Regions from separate parts of the Pedobacter sp. Leaf132 genome, predicted to be linked through region 3. Evidence: riboswitches for the same ligand, from Rfam matches in the RefSeq annotation. Region 3 holds a riboswitch; each other region holds the start of a gene.

Region 1 (4,293 bases), on a different contig from region 3:
CCAAATTTTGAATCAACCGGAAATCCAGACTTAAAAGCTGTTTTGAGTAATAATTTTGAATTGACGTACAGCCGATTTAAGAAAGGCTCTATAAATGCCGGTTTAGCCTACAGTTTTGCTAATAATACCATACAAACAATATCTATTTACAACGATGTTAATAAAATTACCAGAACAAGTTTCGCCAACGTTGGTAGAAATAAAAACTTGGGTTCCAACATAAATATAAATTATCCATTAACCACAAAGTGGAATTTAAGCTTAAGCGGCAACCTTGGCTATGCCTGGTTGGAAGGCACAATTAATGGTGTGTTGACTAAAAATGAAGGTGTTTCTGGATATGTTTATTTAAACACAGGTTATAAATTTGAAAAGCAATGGCGAGCAAATGCAAGTTTTAATTATAGCAGTGCTGATGTTTTATTACAAGGCCGTTCTGGTGAATATTATTACATGTCGTTTAGTGGAAGCAAGGAAATTATTAAAGATAAGTTAACGATTTCGGCAGGTATAAATAATCCATTTATAAAATACCGAATTTATGAAACGCTAACTGAAGGACCAAATTTTACACAGCGTTACCGTGGCGAAAACTACAATCGTTCGTTTAACATGAGTTTAAACTGGAAATTTGGAAAGCTGAAGGATTCTATTAAAAAGAGCCAAAGAAGCATCAGTAATGATGATGTGAAATCAAGCGGTAGCAAATCAGGAAGTTAATGTTGTAAAGCTGAACATTACGCTGTTATGGATTGGTTTTACACATCATCGTCATTCTCGCGAAAGCGGGAATCCTAAAGCGTAACGAAATAATATTATGCTTTAATATGCCCATTCAAGCTGAGCATGACGACCTCTCTAAATATTATTTCTTCAATACTTACTCATTCAATAAACTATCCACTTCCTTATTAAACTCCTCTACAAATGCAGTATAGAATTTTCCGGTTGCTGGTCCGCTGTAACCTGTATGAATCTTCGCAACTTCGCCATTTTTGTTAATAAATATGGTTGTTGGGAACGATAAGAAGTTATTCAATGCAGGTAAAGATTCAGAAACTAATTTTTTATCTGGTTTACCGGCAATCACCTGGTCGTATTTTATATCAAACTTCTCACGGAAACCGTTAATGGCTTTCTTTAAATAAGCAGAATCCAATTGTCTTTCGTAATGGATTGCAATTACTTCAACACCTCTCTTCTTGTTTTCCTTGTACCAAGGTGCAATAAATGAGGCTTCATCAACGCAATTTGGGCACCATGTTCCGGTAATGGTTATGATAACAGGTTTACCACGGTATTTTTCATCACTCAGTGAAATCTTTTTTCCGTTAACATCCGGAAAAGAAAAGTCTAAAGTTTTGTAACCCTCTTTCAAATAGGTAAGTTTGTAAGCATCAGGTAACTCAGCATTCTGGTTTTGGATACCTGTAAAAGCTATACTTCCTCTTGAATTTATAGATTCTCCGGTAATTTCTCCTTTTTGAGAAAAACTGCCTTTGTAGTAAGCAGGAGCCATGCCGATAAAACTGGATAAGTAAAAGTTATTACCTTCCACTATACCTTCAAGATAACGCGAATCTCCTGTAACTCTTAAAAAAGTTCCTGTTAATTTATCACCTGTTTGCTTAAAAACACCAACAGATTTTTCGTCTTTTCCGCTCGGATTTTTGAAAGTGACAGCATAAGTGCCAGAAAAATTTGCTGCAGGTTTTTCTCCAGAATTTTTAAACCTAAAATTTTCACCTCTTTTTGCAATTAAAACCAGTGGTTTTCCAGAATTATCTTGCTTTCTTAACGTACCTGTTAAAGAATCGCCTATAAGCTTTACCGCAATTTCGTTATCAAACTGGTCTAATTTTATACTTAAAGAATCTTCCTTCTGATAGACTTTCCCACCATCAAAACGTTCATCGCCATTAAGAAAAACTATTTTGTCATTATTAATTTCGAAGTTAAAAGGAACTTCTACACCAGGCTTAATTTGAAAAAGACCTCTCCAATTGCCATTTGCAGTTTTGTTAACTGTTGATGATATTTTAGATGGTTGCAGTTTTTTATTGGTTTGGGCATGTGCATTTATTATGCTTAAGCCCAAGCTTAATATGATGAGTATCGACTTTATTTTCATGGGATGATTTTTAATTCCGGCTCAAAGGTAAGCACTTAAAATAATATTTTCAATAAAATCTATAGAATTTGTAGACTATTAAAAAAATATACTATCTTTGCAGCAGTTATTTTAAAATGCTTATCGAGAAAGGTGGAGGGAATGGCCCTTTGAAACCTTAGCAACCAGCCTTATTTGGGTATGGTGCTAATTCCAACCCGTAAAGGGGTAGTTAAGTCAGTTTGATGCCAAGTAAATATTGATGACAATATATGAGAGCACTTCTGATTTTTCGGAAGTGCTTTTTTTATAAAAGTATTTCTTTGGAATGAAACGATTTGCTTTTTAAATGGCTCTTAAAAAATATTTAAATGAAAAAACCTGACGAGCAAAAGTTAAAAATTTCTACAGTTCCTAACTGTAAAACCATCCGAATGTGCATGGAGCTATGTTGTAGCTCATAAAGCTGAGCGCTAAGCTCCCAAATCTAAGATCAATTTAATGTTACAAAAAAATCGACACAGAGCGATGTGGCATTGCTTTGCCTAAAAAATCAAAAGTATAATTAATCATTTCTAATTAAGTTAACATGTATAAAAAAGTAAAGCTATCAGCATTTTTGTTTTTGCTATTGCTATCTACATTTGTTCGTGCTCAAAATATAGCAGTATCGGGCACTGTTAAAGACGCCACCGGAGAGGTTTTGCCGGGCGTTTCTGTATTTGTAAAAGGAACAAAACAAGCCGTTATATCAAATAATGAGGGTGCATTTACCTTAAACCTAAATGGTAAGGGAACACTTGTTTTTTCTTATATCGGCTACACAACTAAAGAAGTTGAAGTTTTATCAAGTACATCATCACTATCTGTTGTATTAAGTGATGCAAATAATTCGTTGGATGAAGTTGTAGTTACAGCCTTAGGCATCTCTAAGCAGAAAAAATCTTTAGGATATGCCGTTCAGGAGCTTAAAGGAGAAAATCTGGCCGAAGCCAAAGAAACAAATTTAGTTAATGCGCTTGCGGGTAAAGTTGCGGGTGTAAGGGTTACGAACAGTCAGGGCGATATGGGTTCATCCAGAATTGTAATTCGTGGAGAAACTTCAATTTCTGGGAATAACCAACCGCTTTTTGTTATCGATGGAATACCGGTTGATAATTCGCAGCTAAATTCTGCCGGAGCTAGAGATTACGCCAACACTATTTCAGATATCAACCCAAATGATATTGAATCGATGAGCGTGTTAAAAGGTCCAAATGCTGCGGCTTTGTACGGTTCTCGTGCTGCGGCTGGTGTAATCATCATCAAAACAAAATCGGGTAAAACTAAAAAAGGGTTGGGCGTAACTTTTAATTCAAATGCTGTAATAGAAAGTTTGCTAACGCTTCCAAAATATCAAAACGTATTTGGACAAGGCTCCGAAGGTAAATTTAGTTATGTTGATGGTAAAGGTGCAGGGATTAATGATGGTGTTGATGAAAGCTGGGGTCCAAGAATGAACGGACAGCTTATACCTCAGTTTTTTTCTAAAGGCGTAGCCGTTCCATTTGAGGCACATCCGGATAATGTTCGCGATTTCTTTGAAACAGGTTATGCCTTAACCAATGGTTTATCAATTGAAGATGCTGGCGAAAAATTTGATTATCGCTTATCTTACAATAACCTTAAACAGGTTGGTATTGTTCCAAACTCTGGACAAGGGAAAAACTCCTTTGCTTTAAATACAACCTTAAGAATCAATCCAAAACTAACTTTAACAGCTAATGCAAATTACAGCAAGCTTGGTTCTGATAATTTATCGGGTACGGGCGGTTCTCGCTCTACAAGTACCATGCTTCAATTCACCTGGTTTGGCAGGCAAGTAGATATTAATCGCCTAAAAAACTATTTAGATGAGAACGGAAATACGTTTAACTGGAACAATAGTTACTACAGCAATCCATATTGGGTGGCTTATGAAAATACAGTTTCTCAAAACAGAAACCGAATTATAGGTAGTATTGGCTTAAATTATAAAATTATTGAAGGCTTAAATTTTAACTTCCGTACCGGAACAGATTATTATAACGATAGAAGAAAGATTAAAATAGCTTATGGTACAAATGGTACGCCATTCGGTTCTTACACAGAAAGTGCTTTTACCGTTAACGAAAATAATACTGATGCGACTTTAAATTATAGCA
Region 2 (4,293 bases), on a different contig from region 3:
ACTCAACCGCTTGCTGACCGCCTAATGAGCCACCAATAAGCAGTTTAATCTGATTAACACCTAAATGATTAGCTAATAATTGATGCGCAGAAACAAAATCTCTGATGGTAAATTGTGGGAATGCTAAATAATAAGGCAAACCTGTTACCGGGTTTTTGCTTAATGGATTTGTAGTTCCATAATTGGAACCTAAAACATTTGCACAAATTATATAATGGTCGTTTGGGTTAAACAAAGCATTCTGCCCAAATAAACCTTCCCACCATTCAAAAACATCGGCATTAGCTGTTAAAGCATGGCAAACCCAAATTACATTATCCTTGTTGGCGTTAAGTTTTCCATAAGTTTGATAAGCAATTTGCAGATTGCGAAGTTTCTTTCCACTCTCTAGCTTAAATTGTTTTGGGTAGTTATATGTTGATGAAATACTCATTATAAATTGTTCAATCGTAGTAAAAATGTGTTTATGTTAGCAAATTTATTCTGTAATTCCCGAGCCGATACTTGCAAAAGCTTGCTCAAAATCTGCCTTAATATCATCAATATGCTCAATACCAACAGAAACCCTTAATGCATTTGGCTTTACGCCTGCGGCTAATTGTTCTGTTTCGCTTAATTGTTGGTGCGTTGTAGCTGATGGTTGAATTATCAAAGTTTTAGCATCGCCAACATTAGCTAAGTGTGAAACTAACTTCAAGCTGTCGATAACCTGAGTTGCGTTTTCTTTTGTACCATTAAGTTCGAAAGTTAACACGCCACCAAAACCATTGCTCAAATACTTTTTAGCTAAATTATTGTACTTGCTGCTTGCTAATCCCGGGTATTGCACTTCCTTAACCAAAGGATGATTTTCCAGCCAGGTTGCTAATTCCAAAGCATTATCTACATGGCGTTGTACACGAAGTGATAAGGTTTCTAAACCTTGTAATAATAAGAATGAGTTGAAGGGAGATAGGGCAGGACCTAAATCTCGTAAACCTTCTACACGTGCACGGATGATGAATTGAATGTTCCCGAAAGGACCGCCGATACCAAAAACATCATTAAAAACCAAACCGTGATAACCCTCTGATGGTTCTGTAAATTGTGTGAACTTACCGTTGCCCCAATTGTAATTTCCGCCATCAATGATAACCCCGCCGATGCTTGTTCCATGGCCGCCAATCCACTTTGTTGCAGATTCTACCACAATGTTGGCGCCATGCTCTAAGGGTTTAAACAAATATCCGCCAGCACCAAAAGTATTATCAACAATTAAAGGAATATCATATTTTTTCGCGATAGCGGCAATTTTTTCAAAATCTGGAACACTAAATGCAGGATTACCAATTGTTTCAAGATATATGGCTTTAGTTTTTTCTGTGATTCTTTCCTCGAATTCTTCCGGAACATCAGGGTTTGCAAAATCAACATGAATACCTAAACGTTTAAATGAAACTTTAAACTGGTTGTAAGTTCCACCATATATATGTGATGATGAAACAATGCTATCTCCAGCCTCTAAAATATTATGCAAAGCGATAAACTGAGCTGCCTGACCTGAGGCAACGGCCAAAGCTGCTACTCCGCCTTCTAATGCTGCAATTCTTTTTTCAAAAACATCAGTTGTTGGGTTCATTAAACGGGTATAGATATTCCCAAACTCCTTTAATGCAAATAAATTTGCGCCGTGTTCCGCGTTTTTAAATCCGTATGATGTTGTTTGGTAAATCGGAACAGCTCTTGAACCCGTAGTTGGGTCTATTTCTTGTCCGGCGTGTAATTGTAAAGTTTCAAATTTATATGAGGTTGACATGTTCTTAATAATTAATGTAGTGAATGTTTAGATGCTTAGGTATCTGATTACAAATTGGTAACCGCGATAATTTAAATTTGCGTATCCCAATTATTTGGGACCTTCCAATTTGATAAAGAGACAAGAATGGAAGATTTTTAGATTACTGTATGCAACAGCACATACACGTAGTCGCCTGCATATCAAAACACATCAATGAAATTAAAGAAAGTTCTAACTTTTTCAGCCTTGTAATTTTCTCGCTTTGCGATTGAAGATTTAATGTTTTCATCAGTTGTAATTTATATCTCCGGTTAACACCTTGTTATCCGGTCAGGAATTGGCACCTTCTCTTTCTGAGGGTTGCCAGTGGGTCATGGAGCCAGTCTCTCGCCACTTCTTTATAAATCAATCTGAATAAAGATTGACTTTTATTTAGCTTTTCGCCAAATAATGTTTCAAATGTCTGAATAATATTTTAATTCACAAAATTAAATTCTGTATTTTTTATAAAAAGATGAATTTGAGGCAAATAAATTTTAAATATTTAATAATCACATTAAAATTTACACAGAATTAATTGTAAAGTTCTAAGTTTGTGATACCTGCAAAATCTAATCATCAATGAAAAATTTAAAAATAATGCTCTTTACGCTAGCTTTTTCAGCAGCTAACCTAACCGCTAATGCCCAATTTGGCGGATTAAAAGATAAATTACTTAAAGTTGGAACAGCTCAAGGTGCTAAAGCGCTCGGCGTGGATAAGTTTTTAAAGCAACCAGAAGCCATTTCAACAAATTTTGAAGATGTTAATCGCGAAGGCGAAGAAATGCCCGGCTTCAATGCCAATGCAAAATTCCAGCCCTTATATTTATTGCCAAAAAATCCGGATGGTGGTTTTGTTTTATGTGAGGGATTTTATGAAATGACAAACAAAAGTTATTGCCTTAAAGCCGGGACTTTTGCACCATCAAAGGGCGATGGATATATGTTTGCACCAGTTTTAGGTCAGAAGGAAGAAATAGTGGTATCCATTTTAAAAAGTGCCGAAAAACATCCTGAAGTTGAACAACATGATATTCAGGTTTTATTATGGACCATCATCGCCAGAACAAAATTTGCAGATCATGCCGGACAAGTTAAAGTTACCGCTATCAAATTATTAACTCCAAAACAACTTACTCAATTAGAAGGCGGTGCATTAGGAATTTTACCATTCGATGTAATGGAAAAAGCTAAAGACCAATTGCCATCAGGTCTGAAAGCCGTATTTGAAGCCGAAAATAATATCCGTCAATTGGTTTCTTCTGGTAACTACACCTATGCAGATATGGAAAAATATGCAATACTTGCGGGTATGGCTCCACCGCGTGCTGATGTGCCAAGCGGAATCTGGACTAAACATCCAGATGGTTATTATGTTCGCTATTTTCCTTCAGGTTATGCTATTACTAAAGTTCAGGTTTATGTGCCCAAAGATTTGGTAGCCAATGGAAATAGATTAGTTTACGATGCAGCAGGCGATATTGCTTGTCCGGCGAATACAGATTCTCAGCGATTGGTGCAAACCAACGAGCCATTAAATGCCAATTATTCGGCAAAATTGTCTACAATTTGTAATCCTAAATAGATTTATAACAAAAAGCTAAAGCAAAAAACTATTTGTAACTATATTCGTATATAAAATAAACATAAAATGATAAGCACAATTTTAATCCTCCTGAACTTTTTGATGCCTTCGCCACCAAAAAATGTTTACGATTTCAGTTTTAAAACCATTGATGGTAAAGAAATTAAACTTTCTAAATTTAAAGGAAAGAAAATTTTAATTGTTAACACCGCTTCTAAATGTGGTTACACGCCACAATATGAAGATTTGGAAAAACTTCAAAAGCAATACGGTAAAAAAGTTGTTTTAATTGGTTTTCCGGCTGGTAATTTCGGCGGACAAGAATTTTCTTCTAACGCAGAAATTAAACAATTTTGTACAGGTAAATACAGTGTGTCTTTTTTACTTGCCGAAAAAAGCAGTGTAAAAGGTGATGATATTACGCCATTATTTAAATATTTAACTACGCAAACCAATACAGAAGAGCAAGGTGATATTAAATGGAATTTTGAGAAGTTTTTAATTAATGAAAAGGGTGAGTTGGTTCATCGTTTCCGTTCAAAAACAAAACCTATGGACGAGGCAATTGTAAAAAACCTATAATGACGTAGGATGAGAGATGGAATAAATTTCTCAAGTATAATAGCTAAAAAGGGTAAAATGGAAATTCCATTTTACCCTTTTTATTTGGTGCTCAATATTCGATTTCTGAATTACCAGAATAGAGAATGTGTATAGATTTTTTGATGTTTTCTACATCTCCCATTATCCATTTTACATTTTTAACTAGTTTTTTCTAAAATAGTTTTCCAAACTACAGCGCTTAAAATGGCTCCAGTGATAGGAGCGAGGATAAACAACCAAACCTGACTTAGTGCAACACCGCCTGCAAGCACAGCAGGACCAATGCT
Region 3 (4,293 bases):
TAACACTTCTTGAGGCATCCAGAACGTGTATAGCCGGACCAGAATAGTTCGGAGCAACCTTAACCGCAGCATGAATTCGGGAAGTTGTTGCGCCACCAATAATTAAAGGGATAGTGAAATTTTCACGCTCCATTTCTTTGGCGAAATGTACCATTTCATCCAAAGAAGGCGTAATTAACCCACTTAAACCAATAATATCTGCATTAATTTCTTTTGCTTTTTTGATGATGTCTTGTGCCGGAACCATCACGCCCATATCTACAATTTCGAAGTTGTTACAAGCCAGTACAACACCAACAATGTTTTTTCCAATGTCATGAACATCTCCCTTAACGGTTGCCATCAAAACTTTACCGGCCGATGAACTTTGGTTTTGATCCGGATTATCTAATTTTTCTTGCTCGATAAAAGGCAATAAATAAGCAACAGCTTTTTTCATTACCCTTGCTGATTTTACAACCTGCGGCAAAAACATTTTACCGGCACCAAATAAATCGCCCACAATGTTCATCCCATCCATTAACGGGCCTTCAATTACCTGAATCGGGCGAGCGTATTTCTGACGGGCTTCTTCAACATCATCATCCAAATACTCTACAATTCCCTTAACCAAAGAATGTGAAAGGCGTTCTTCAACCGTTCCTTTTCTCCACTCCTCATCTTTAACAAGTTCTTTACCTTTTGATTTTACAGTATCTGCATATTCAACCAATCGCTCTGTAGCATCTTCCCTTCTGTTTAAAAGCACGTCCTCTACACGTTCTAATAATTCTGGTGGAATTTCCTGATAAACTTCGAGCATGCCGGCATTTACGATTCCCATATCTAAACCCGCCTGAATGGCATGGTATAAAAATGCAGAGTGCATCGCTTCTCGAACGACATTATTTCCTCTAAATGAGAAAGAAATATTAGAAACACCGCCGCTTACTTTAGCATGAGGAAGGTTTTCTTTTATCCACCTTGTGGCATTTATAAAATCAACAGCGTAGTTGTTATGCTCTTCTAAACCCGTTGCTACCGTTAAAATATTCGGGTCGAAAATAATATCTTCCGGTGGGAAACCGATTTCGTTAACTAAAATATCATAGCTACGCTTGCAAATTTCTTTTCTACGCTCGTAATTATCGGCCTGACCTTGTTCATCGAAAGCCATTACTACAACGGCAGCGCCGAATTGCATAATTTTACGGGCGCTTTCTTTAAACTTATCTTCGCCTTCTTTAAGTGAAATTGAATTTACAATCCCTTTACCTTGCAAACATTTCAAGCCATTTTCTATAACCGACCATTTAGATGAATCGACCATAATCGGAAGCTTTGCAATATCAGGTTCTGAAGCAATAAGGTTTAAAAATTTCGACATGGCAGCTTCTGAATCAAGCATGCCTTCGTCCATATTTACATCGATTATCTGAGCGCCACCTTCAACCTGTTGCAGTGCAACTGCTAATGCTGCTTCATAATCGCCACCTAAAATAAGTTTTGAAAATTTAGGCGAGCCTGTGATATTGGTTCTTTCCCCAACATTTACAAAAATACTATCAGGTGTTATGGTTACCGGCTCTAAGCCACTCAAACGCATAAATGGTTCAATAGCTGGGATTTTGCGTGGCGCTGCCTTTTTTGCATTTTTTGCGATGCAGCCAATATGGTCTGGCGTGGTACCGCAACAACCACCAACAATATTAACAAAACCCGACTGGATAAAATCATCTACCAAATGAGCGGTTTCATGCGGTTGCTCATCGTAAGCGCCAAACTCGTTTGGTAAGCCTGCATTTGGATAAGCAGAAACATAACAACCAGCTTTTGTAGCTAATTCTTCAATATGCGGACGCATTTCTTTTGCACCCAAAGCACAGTTGAAACCAATACTCAAAGGTTTTGCATGCATAACCGAGTTTAAAAAAGCCTCGGCTGTTTGACCGGATAATGTTCTGCCAGAAGCATCGGTAATGGTTCCCGAAATCATAATTTCGAGCTTACGACCGATAACTTCTTCGTATTTTTTAATGGCCACAATTGCCACCTTTGCATTTAAAGTATCAAAAATGGTTTCAATAAGCAATACATCCGAACCACCATCTACCAAACCACGAACCTGCTCGTAATAGGCTTCTTCCAATTCATCGAAATAGATAGCTCTATAACCTGGGTCGTTAACATTTGGCGACATAGAAAGCGTACGATTGGTTGGACCAATAGCACCTGCAACAAAACATTTGCGGTCTGGGTTTTCAGCCATAAATTCTAACGCAGCTTCTTTAGCAACCCGAGCACCCTCAAAACTTAATTCGTACGACAAATCTTCCATCTGGTAATCTGCCATAGAAATCCTTTGCGTACTAAAGGTATTGGTTTCGATAATATCGGCACCTGCTTTTAAATATTCCAGGTGAATGGCCTTAATAATATCCGGACGAGTTATGTTAAGCAAATCGTTATTGCCCTTAACATCACAAGGATGATCCTTAAAACGCTCCCCTCTAAAATCCTCTTCAGTTAACGTATAACGCTGAATCATGGTACCCATCGCACCATCAATTACCAAAATACGTTTCTCTAGTTCTTCTCTTATACTCATTTGTTGTTTCTAGTAGCAAGTAGTTAGTATCGAGTATCAAGATTCCCAGACATCAATCTAACTGCAGATAATTAGCACAAAATATAGACGTGCGTCTTGATACTTGATACTTTATACCTGATACTTAAAGCTTATTTAAAAAGTTGGCAGATTGATTTACCTTCTTAACTTATCTTCTCTCGCCACTGCTGAGATTAGAATTTAGCACCTTGTGTGGGCACAGGTTGCTAAGACATCGTTGGGTCTAATCCCTCCGTCTTTCTTAATAAGCATACAAAAATGCAACAAAGCAACATCAATTCCAAAAATTATCGCCTTGAAGCCAAATAAAATTACAAAGGCCACGCAAAATTGCGCAGCCTTTAAAATATTGTTCTGTTACAAGTTATTTTCTGCTTCCAAAAATACGAAGTAAGAAAAGGAAAATGTTTAAAAAATCCAGATATAAAGATAAGGCTGCTACGATGGCCATTTTCTTAGATTCTACTTGTAAAACCTGTTCGCCGTTTGCTTCGATACCTTCACCAATTCTTTTAATTTTTTGAACATCATAAGCGGTTAAAGCGGTAAAAATTGCGATACCGATGAAAGCCATAAACAAGCTAAATTGCTCACTTTGGATAAACATATTTACCAAACTAGCAATTACCAAAGCAATTACACCAACCATTAAAATCGGACCGAATTTGCTTAAATCGATGTTAGTCGTGTAACCCATTACCGCCATAATACCAAAAATGCCAGCTGCACCTGCAAAGCAGCTTACAACTGAACCAGATGTATAGGCCAATAAAATAAAGCTTAAGCTAATGCCCGTTAAAACAGAATAAAGCACAAATACACCAATTAATGAAGTATATGAAAGCTTGCTCAAACCAAATCCCATTAATAAAACTAAACCAAGTGGTGCAAACATTGCGATGTAACCGAAAATAGACATACCAACTTTTCCTGTTGATGGATTAACAGTTAATAAATATTGCATCAATTGCTCGTTCTGACTAAATAGGTAAGCCGCAATTGTTGAGAGACTAAGTGCTACAAACATCCAGGTAAATACGTTTGCAAAGAATTTTTTAGAAACAGAGCCTTGTTGTACAAAAACGCTGTTATCTTGATATTGATAATTTTGTTGTTCCATTTTTTATTTTGTGTATTTAAATTATATAAAAATAGATATTTTAATTCAATCTTTTTGTCAGCAACTCTTCAACTTTTTTAAAGAATTGTAACGGTTTTAGTGTACGCCAAGGCATTTCATCAAAGGAGCCACCAAAGTTTATGTAATAATCGATGCTGTTATCCTTAAACTCCCGGATTACATGCTCCTGAAAATTTATGCCCACAATCCACCCATCTTCAACCTCCTGAAACCATTCCTCATAATAACTATCATCAGATGAATGAAAATTGAGTACATTTTCTCCTATAAGGATGAATTTATTAATGCCTTCATCCATCATTAATTCCAAAATATCGCGTTTAAGCAACATGATGTCATTATTTATAGCGTCGTTCCATTCTCCAATAAATTCAATAATGGCATAACTTCTATCATAATCAACAAAAAGCACTTTCATGTATAAGGTATTCGAACCAAATTCATCCCATTGGGGATGTAAAAGAAAATTGTAAATCTGCTTATCGAAGTATAGCTCAGAATATTCTGTATTGTAAAACGGCGAACGTTCATCTTCTGCCGAGAT

Evidence for each region. Region 3 has a riboswitch for S-adenosylmethionine ahead of metH (methionine synthase). Riboswitches for the same ligand answer to the same signal wherever they lie in the genome.
Region 1: linked by a shared signal. The riboswitch ahead of LUA86_RS06395 (SusC/RagA family TonB-linked outer membrane protein) and the one ahead of metH (methionine synthase) in region 3 are both predicted to bind S-adenosylmethionine.
Region 2: linked by a shared signal. The riboswitch ahead of LUA86_RS06180 (O-acetylhomoserine aminocarboxypropyltransferase/cysteine synthase family protein) and the one ahead of metH (methionine synthase) in region 3 are both predicted to bind S-adenosylmethionine.

Annotation. Positions count from the first base shown of each region.
Region 1 is NZ_CAKLBO010000002.1:594,775-599,067, reverse strand. Features, by position in the region: gene LUA86_RS06405 (outer membrane beta-barrel family protein) at 1-720, shown strand, start outside; gene LUA86_RS06400 (peroxiredoxin) at 881-2,131, opposite strand; SAM riboswitch class I at 2,249-2,349, shown strand; gene LUA86_RS06395 (SusC/RagA family TonB-linked outer membrane protein) at 2,700-4,293, shown strand, end outside.
Region 2 is NZ_CAKLBO010000002.1:545,957-550,249, reverse strand. Features, by position in the region: gene metX (homoserine O-acetyltransferase) at 1-433, opposite strand, end outside; gene LUA86_RS06180 (O-acetylhomoserine aminocarboxypropyltransferase/cysteine synthase family protein) at 479-1,795, opposite strand; SAM riboswitch class I at 2,074-2,184, opposite strand; gene LUA86_RS06175 (hypothetical protein) at 2,399-3,403, shown strand; gene LUA86_RS06170 (glutathione peroxidase) at 3,470-3,985, shown strand; gene aqpZ (aquaporin Z) at 4,165-4,293, opposite strand, start outside.
Region 3 is NZ_CAKLBO010000001.1:591,144-595,436, reverse strand. Features, by position in the region: gene metH (methionine synthase) at 1-2,587, opposite strand, end outside; SAM riboswitch class I at 2,754-2,859, opposite strand; gene LUA86_RS02560 (Bax inhibitor-1/YccA family protein) at 2,973-3,728, opposite strand; gene LUA86_RS02555 (hypothetical protein) at 3,769-4,293, opposite strand, start outside.